3 regions of the Bacillus sp. CGMCC 1.16607 genome follow, and region 1 is predicted to be linked to each of the others. Evidence: predicted binding sites of a transcription regulator. Region 1 holds the regulator's gene; each other region holds the start of a gene.

Evidence for each region. The regulator Rex, encoded in region 1, represses fermentation and respiration genes when NADH is low (regulators of the CRP and FNR family bind a similar motif). The targets are predictions, from matches to a motif close to TTGTGAAATATTTCACAA.
Region 2: a site for Rex is predicted at 994-1,011, ahead of ACFSO7_RS04135 (TIGR04053 family radical SAM/SPASM domain-containing protein). Genes of this name have one in related genera too.
Region 3: a site for Rex is predicted at 1,407-1,424, ahead of ACFSO7_RS11765 (DUF438 domain-containing protein). Genes of this name have one in related genera too.

What each region holds. Positions count from the first base shown of each region.
Region 1 is NZ_JBHUJX010000014.1:13,991-16,269, reverse strand. Features, by position in the region: gene moaC (cyclic pyranopterin monophosphate synthase MoaC) at 116-610, shown strand; gene ACFSO7_RS09505 (redox-sensing transcriptional repressor Rex) at 649-1,296, shown strand; gene ACFSO7_RS09500 (YdiK family protein) at 1,397-1,600, opposite strand; gene ACFSO7_RS09495 (CPBP family intramembrane glutamic endopeptidase) at 1,655-2,279, opposite strand, start outside.
Region 2 is NZ_JBHUJX010000008.1:267,294-269,572, reverse strand. Features, by position in the region: gene ACFSO7_RS04135 (TIGR04053 family radical SAM/SPASM domain-containing protein) at 1-927, opposite strand, end outside; gene ACFSO7_RS04130 (nuclease-related domain-containing protein) at 1,147-1,848, shown strand.
Region 3 is NZ_JBHUJX010000018.1:318,987-321,265, forward strand. Features, by position in the region: gene ACFSO7_RS11765 (DUF438 domain-containing protein) at 87-1,319, opposite strand; gene ACFSO7_RS11770 (MFS transporter) at 1,530-2,279, opposite strand, start outside.

The DNA of each region.
Region 1 (2,279 bases):
AAGTGTATCGTAATCTACACATATCGGCAATAATGTTGAATATGTGAAGGGGTATACAAACATCACACACAGATGTAAAAAAATAGTGTATGATTAGGTTGGGAGGAGTATTTACATGGCAGAGCTTACACATTTTAACGAAAGCGGCAGAGCAAAAATGGTGGATGTGAGTGATAAACCCGAAACAGTTAGAACCGCTATTGCTCAGTCAAGTATTCGACTAAATCAAGAAATATATGAAAAAATCACAAATCAAACGATGAAAAAAGGTGATGTTCTGGCTGTCGCTCAAGTTGCGGCTGTGATGGCATGTAAAAAAACGTGGGAAATAATTCCGATGTGTCATCCGATCCCTCTTACTGGGATAGACTTATCCTTTTCATGGGAAAAAATAGAGACTGATTATCTCTTACATATATATTCCACTGTGAAAACAAAAGGAAACACGGGTGTAGAAATGGAAGCACTAACAGCAGCATCCGTATGTGCATTGACTGTTTATGATATGTGCAAGGCGATAGATAAAGGAATGGTCATTGGGCCAACCTTTCTTGTAGAAAAAACAGGTGGAAAAAATGGTGATTTTAAAAGAGTGAATGATGTAAAATAGATAAGCAAAATTTGATGAGGTAGGGGATGGGATGGTACATGAGTAATGAGCAGATGAAAATACCGCAAGCAACGGCAAAGCGGCTGCCGTTATATTATCGATTTTTAAAAAATTTACATTCCTCTGGGAAGCAGAGGGTTTCATCGGCTGAATTAAGTGAAGCGGTGAAAGTAGATTCCGCTACAATTCGTAGAGACTTTTCCTATTTTGGGGCGTTAGGGAAAAAAGGCTATGGCTATAATGTTAATTATTTATTATCGTTCTTTCGCAAAACACTAGACCAAGATGAGCTAACAAAGGTTGCTTTAATTGGAGTGGGGAATTTAGGAACGGCCTTTTTAAATTATAATTTTTTGAAAAATAATAACACAAAGATCGAAGTTGCTTTTGATGTAGATGAAGGGAAGGTAGGTACCTTCATTGGTGATGTGAAAGTTCTCCACATGGATGATCTTGAGGAAAAATTAGTGGAATTGGGGGTCCAGGTAGCGATTCTGACTGTTCCTGCACCCGTTGCTCAAACGATCACGGATAAGCTAATAAGAGCAAATGTGAAAGGAATCTTGAATTTCACCCCTGCACGTCTAGCTGTTCCAAGTTCGATTCGTGTTCATCATATTGATTTAGCGGTCGAGTTACAAAGTTTGATTTACTTTTTAAAACATTACTCGAGTGAAGAGGAATAAAAAACTCGGAGGTTCTTTCGCATTATCGACACTAATACATCCTGTACGTTGGGTTTAGAACGCTTGCGCTAGACATTAAAAAATGAGTCCATTTTCGGACTCATTTTTTTGGTCGAGCTTTTTTTAGTTTAAAATGAAAGGCGATCATTTTAAGACCTGAACCTAGATCAAAGGTGGCTAAAATGACTAATAGATAAGAAAAGAAATCCCAACCGCCTTCTCGAACGTTTTGTATGGCGAAATAAGTAAATAAAGCTGCTAGCAAAAGATAGAGGATGCCAGATCCTAATGGTGATTGTCTCATTTGTCCCTCCAAAAAAATAGAACTTCAAAAAGTGGAGTTCTTGTATTAGGTTGTTTACATAAAAAGTGAGATGAATCCTTGAATTTTTTCAGCATCACGCATCATTTTCTCAATGTCTTCTTTAAAAATGGACTGAATAAGTACGACAAATGTATTCATCGAGACATGAGCAAATATCGGAACCCAGATTCGCTTTGTTTTTACATAAAGAAAAGCGAAGGTGAACCCCATAGCCGAATAAAGCAATACATGTTCCGGCTCCATATGAGCGAGTGCAAAAATAACCGAACTGATTAACCCAGAGAGGAAAAAATTAAATCGCTTGTATAGAGACCCGAATAGAATTTTTCGAAACACGATTTCCTCTAATACAGGGCCTAAAATGGAACTGACAATGATGACAAATGGGAATAGATTAATGATTTCCATAATTTCTTTTGTATTTTCTGACCCCGGCTCAATTCCGAGCAAATTTTCGATATTCGCAGCAATGGTTTGAGAAATTAAGGCTAAAAAAATACCGATAATTGCCCATAATAAGGAAATTCCAAAAGGAAGCGAATTTCGTTCCAGTCGGTCTTGCTTCATTTCTTTTTGCAAAATGAAGAGAATGATGATCGTTGTAATAGTAAAACTAAATAGCAGCCAGTAGGACACAGAGGCGACCGCCCAACTTTCA
Region 2 (2,279 bases), on a different contig from region 1:
CTCCGCAAGTGGCTGTTCTCTTACATTTCCTGCTTTTACCGGTAATAATCCGCTTGGATAAACATCGCCAATATGTGAGATAAACACAAATCCATTTCCATCATTTACTCCTTTTGGAGCACGGCCCAAACCATCTATCGAACCAGTTAAACCTTGTTGAGTTAAGGCATCTAAATACTGGATCTCTTCCACTTGTTCTTTCATTTCTCGCATTTTTTGTTGAATAACAACCCTTCGATAATGCTGTGCAGCTGTTGTTTTTATATCAAATGGAACACGTTTACTTAATTCATACAACCATTGGAATACTTTTTCATGCTCCACTGGAGAGATCATATCCTTTTCTTGTCCCCTGCCTGTAGGCACGAGGAAAAAGACACTCCATAATACACAATCTAAATCCTCAATAAGCTTTGCCATTTCATCTAAATAATCGTAATTATAACGGGAAATAACTGTATTTATTTGAATCGGAATTTCTAATTCATGCAAGTATTTAATTCTTTCCATTGTTAAATCAAAAGAACCCGTTGTTCCACGAAAATGATCATGTATTTCTGCCGTTGGGCCATCTAAGCTGAATGCCCATCTTGCAAGTCCAACCTCTTTCGCTTTTTCGATAGACTCTTTTGTAACATTTGGAGTAGCACTTGGTGTCATCGAAACACGAACACCTTTATTTATAGCATATTTGGCAATATCGAAAACATCTTCTCTCATTAGTGGGTCGCCACCAGTAAAAACAAGCATCGGATTATTCATTTCATATATTTGATCAATTAGATGCTTTCCTTCTTCAAAAGAAAGCTCCCTAGGGTCACGACGATATTGTGCTTCAGCTCGGCAATGTAGACACTTTAGCCCACAAGCTCGAGTTAGTTCCCAAATGACAATAAACGGATCTTTATTAAAATCTCTACTAAACATAATATAGCGCCTCCTATTTAATACAACGCCTTGTAACTGTATTATAATGCAGGCCTTTTATTGAAAAAGTGAGATATCTCACAGATCGAAAGTCTTTCAGGTAAACTGTGACGGTTTTGTGAAAAATACTAGTTTTGTTCTAGATAAACCCTTTGCAACACTTGGATAAGCATACTTTTTTGAGATTTGATTTGAGTAAAAAGAATAGGGAGTGGGCAAATGTTTTTAAGACAAAGATTTGAAACTGAAGAGCTTAAACTATTCAGGTTATTGAATAAAAGAATACAGTTGTCTAGAAAAGATTTAAATTATTATTTAAACCTTGAGAAGGGTTTTGAAGGGGAACTAAAGTTTGATGAAAGGTTAAAATCTCTCACTTCTGATCATCTTATTCTTAGTGATTTATTATTTGAGATAAACAACTCATTTTTTCAAATTGATGCACTGCTCATAATTTCAAAAACAATTTACCTTTTCGATATTAAGAACTTTGAAGGGGATTATTATTTAGACAGCGGAAGCTGGTATACCTTGTCTAAATCTGAAATAAAAGACCCCTTAGCACAATTGAAACGCAGCGAAACCTTACTCCGAAGAATGATTCAAGATTTAAAGTTAAATTTTTCGATCGAGGCATATCTTGTTTTCGTCAACACCGATTTCTACCTTTATCAAGCCCCATTGAACCTCCCGATTATTTTCCCATCACAAATTGACCGCTTTATGAAAAAAATTAATCTAAGTGAATCTAAATTATTAGAAAGACATTTGAAATTTGCTGAAAAACTATTGTCTCATCATTTAGAAAAATCACCTTTTACCCGTGTACCTGTCTACACTTATGATGAACTTAACGTAGATGTTATTTGTTCTATGTGCAACTCATTTAATGTTGGTGTTGTTGAGAACATATTGATTTGAAATAAGTGTGGATGTAATGAGGATATTACAAAGGCTGTTTTACGGAATGTTCAAGAATTTCACATTCTTTTTCCCGATAGAAAAATTACCACAAATGCAATTTATGATTGGCGTAAAGTAATAAAGTCAAAGAAGACGATACGGAGGGTTTTAAATAAAAACTATAAACTCATTGGTCATGGTAAATATTCTTATTATGTACCCTTTGATTTAAATTAAAGAAATGGTATTTGATGTCATTATAGATCTAAGGTGACTGATTTCTGTTTATTTATGCTTAAAGGGCATCATGAACTCTCTATGGTGACCGCGTTTCCTTTTTTATATGCTTAGCGGGCATCATGAACTCTCCATGATAACCGTGTCTCCATTTTTTTAAGCTTAGTGTGCATCATGAACTCTCCATGATGACCGTAGTTCCATTTTTTTAA
Region 3 (2,279 bases), on a different contig from region 1:
AATTGTCCCATAGATGTAGCCCATGGGACAAAACACCGGTTTTCCAATTAGATGATGGGACAGGGGCCCACATCCAACTTGATCTATTATGACAATATCCGTTTTTCCCCTTCAATTGCTTGAATTGGATCGATATTTTGAGTAAATTCTAGAGTACCGATGTATTTACTATTTTCATCACGAACAGCGAAATAACGAATATATACATATTTATCACGGAACTTGATATAGAAATCCTCCGTGTCTTTCTTGCCTGCTTTAAAGTCAGCCAATAGCTCCTCCACAACATGAACACTTCTCGGTGGATGACAGTTTTGTACAGTTCGGCCTATAACTGCTTTAGTACGGGCAAAAATTCTTTCTTTTCCATGAGAGAAGTAGCGGACAACATCCTCTTGATCAATGAAAGTGATGTCTACAGGCAAATGGTTTAAGAGCAGCTCCAACTGTTTTAATGACAAAATACCTGTTTCCATCTTAATATATCCTTCTGACATGGCATTCTCATGCAGTTCCTTTCTATCGGGCTTCCATTCATCAACAGGTCCTGTCAGACAAAATCCGATTTCATCACTTTCATGAGCAATTTTTACCCATTCATCTTCTGTAAAATGATTCAAAGCCATTGGGAGGAGCATTTGTTCTTCTCGAAAAATCATATCTTTTACTTCATTTATGATATAGGTAACAACGTGGACGATTGCCTTTTTGTCCCCATTGTAAGTAGCTAGTTTTTGTTTTGCTTCCTTTATCGCATCTCGGATGAAATCATCAATTCTCCACATATTGTTGGTCGGTCCGTATATCCCGTACTTTTCTAAATATGGGAAAATTAGATTTTCTTTACGACTGTAGTGTTTGTCAATATCAAGCAGCAGATTGATATCACCCAATAGCTTGTAGACATTTTCAGTTGTATCCTCTATTACAAACTGATCTAAATGCATTTGAACCTGTGATTTTAAGAGTTTTTCAAGTTCTCTGTTTTCCATTTTAAAGGTATGAACTGGATGTCCTGGACAATCTTCAGGTCGTTTTGTTTGATCGCTTTTTACCTCAATCGCCCCTTTAAAAATAGCTGTATGCTGAGTGTATATACGCTGTAATTCATCAACAGATATACTTCCTTCGTCTACAAATTCATGTTGGAGTTGGGCAATTTCATCAACAGTAATTTTTCCGATAAAGGTATCAAAATGAGCTTTTACCTCTTCCAAGTTCCTTCCGTTATGAAGATCATTAAAGATTTCTTTTAATTTCGCCATTCGGTTCTTATTTTTCATCAGTTGTTGTTCACGGTTATTTATAATTTCGCTCATGAGGAGTCTCCTTCAATGTGGAATAGTAACTCTACTAGTAATGAGATTGTTTCTCACTAATAAAATAGCACTTTCCACCGCGAAAGTTTGTGATATACATCATAAGGCCTTTCATCACTTATTCTTGTTGTTAAGTCATCAATCATGTGGGGTATTAAATTAGTACCACCGGATATTGGAGTTCGCTTCTCAAATGATACTACCCTCAAACTATTTAATACTCCAAAGAGTGCTTTTACTGTAAAACAAAAAAATTATTAGGTTGATGATAGCCGAGCTTAAAAACACTGATGATGTTCCCCACCAACTTATCATCCAACCTGAAATGAGCATCGTAACAGGCATTCCGATTCGAAAGAGGGTACCCGTTAGACCACCTATTCTTCCCATTAAGTTCGCAGGTGTTTGCTCATGTCTAAAGGTGTAGGCACAAATGATGTAAATCGTTGTAGCAAAACCATTCAACACTAATGAAATGGCAAAGAGATAGTAATTGTCTGTATAATATAGTCCTAAATAAGCAAATGCATTCATCATGATCGACACACCAAACATCAAACCAAGTTTCCATTTTTTTCGAAGTGAATTGATTGTTATACTAGCAACTAATCCTCCAATACCGGCAAAGGATAGAATCATAGAAAGCGAGGAATTCGTTAATTTTAGGTCTGCCGTACCAAAGATCAAAACAGTTGTACTCACTACGGTCATCGTACTGTTAATAAAAATAATAAAGATGGTCATCGTCTTTAACGCCTTATTATGTCTAAATGCATCCCAGCCTTCTTTAAAATCAAGCCAAAATGATGTTCTTTTCGTTCTTTTTTCCGGCTCCTCTATCGTTAGACCCAAAATGAGTAAGTAAGAAACTATATATAGAATCACGGTCACTAATATTCCTTGTGTTTTGTTAGCAAAAAGTAAGACAAGTCCTAGAAATACAGGTCCCATAATACTAAC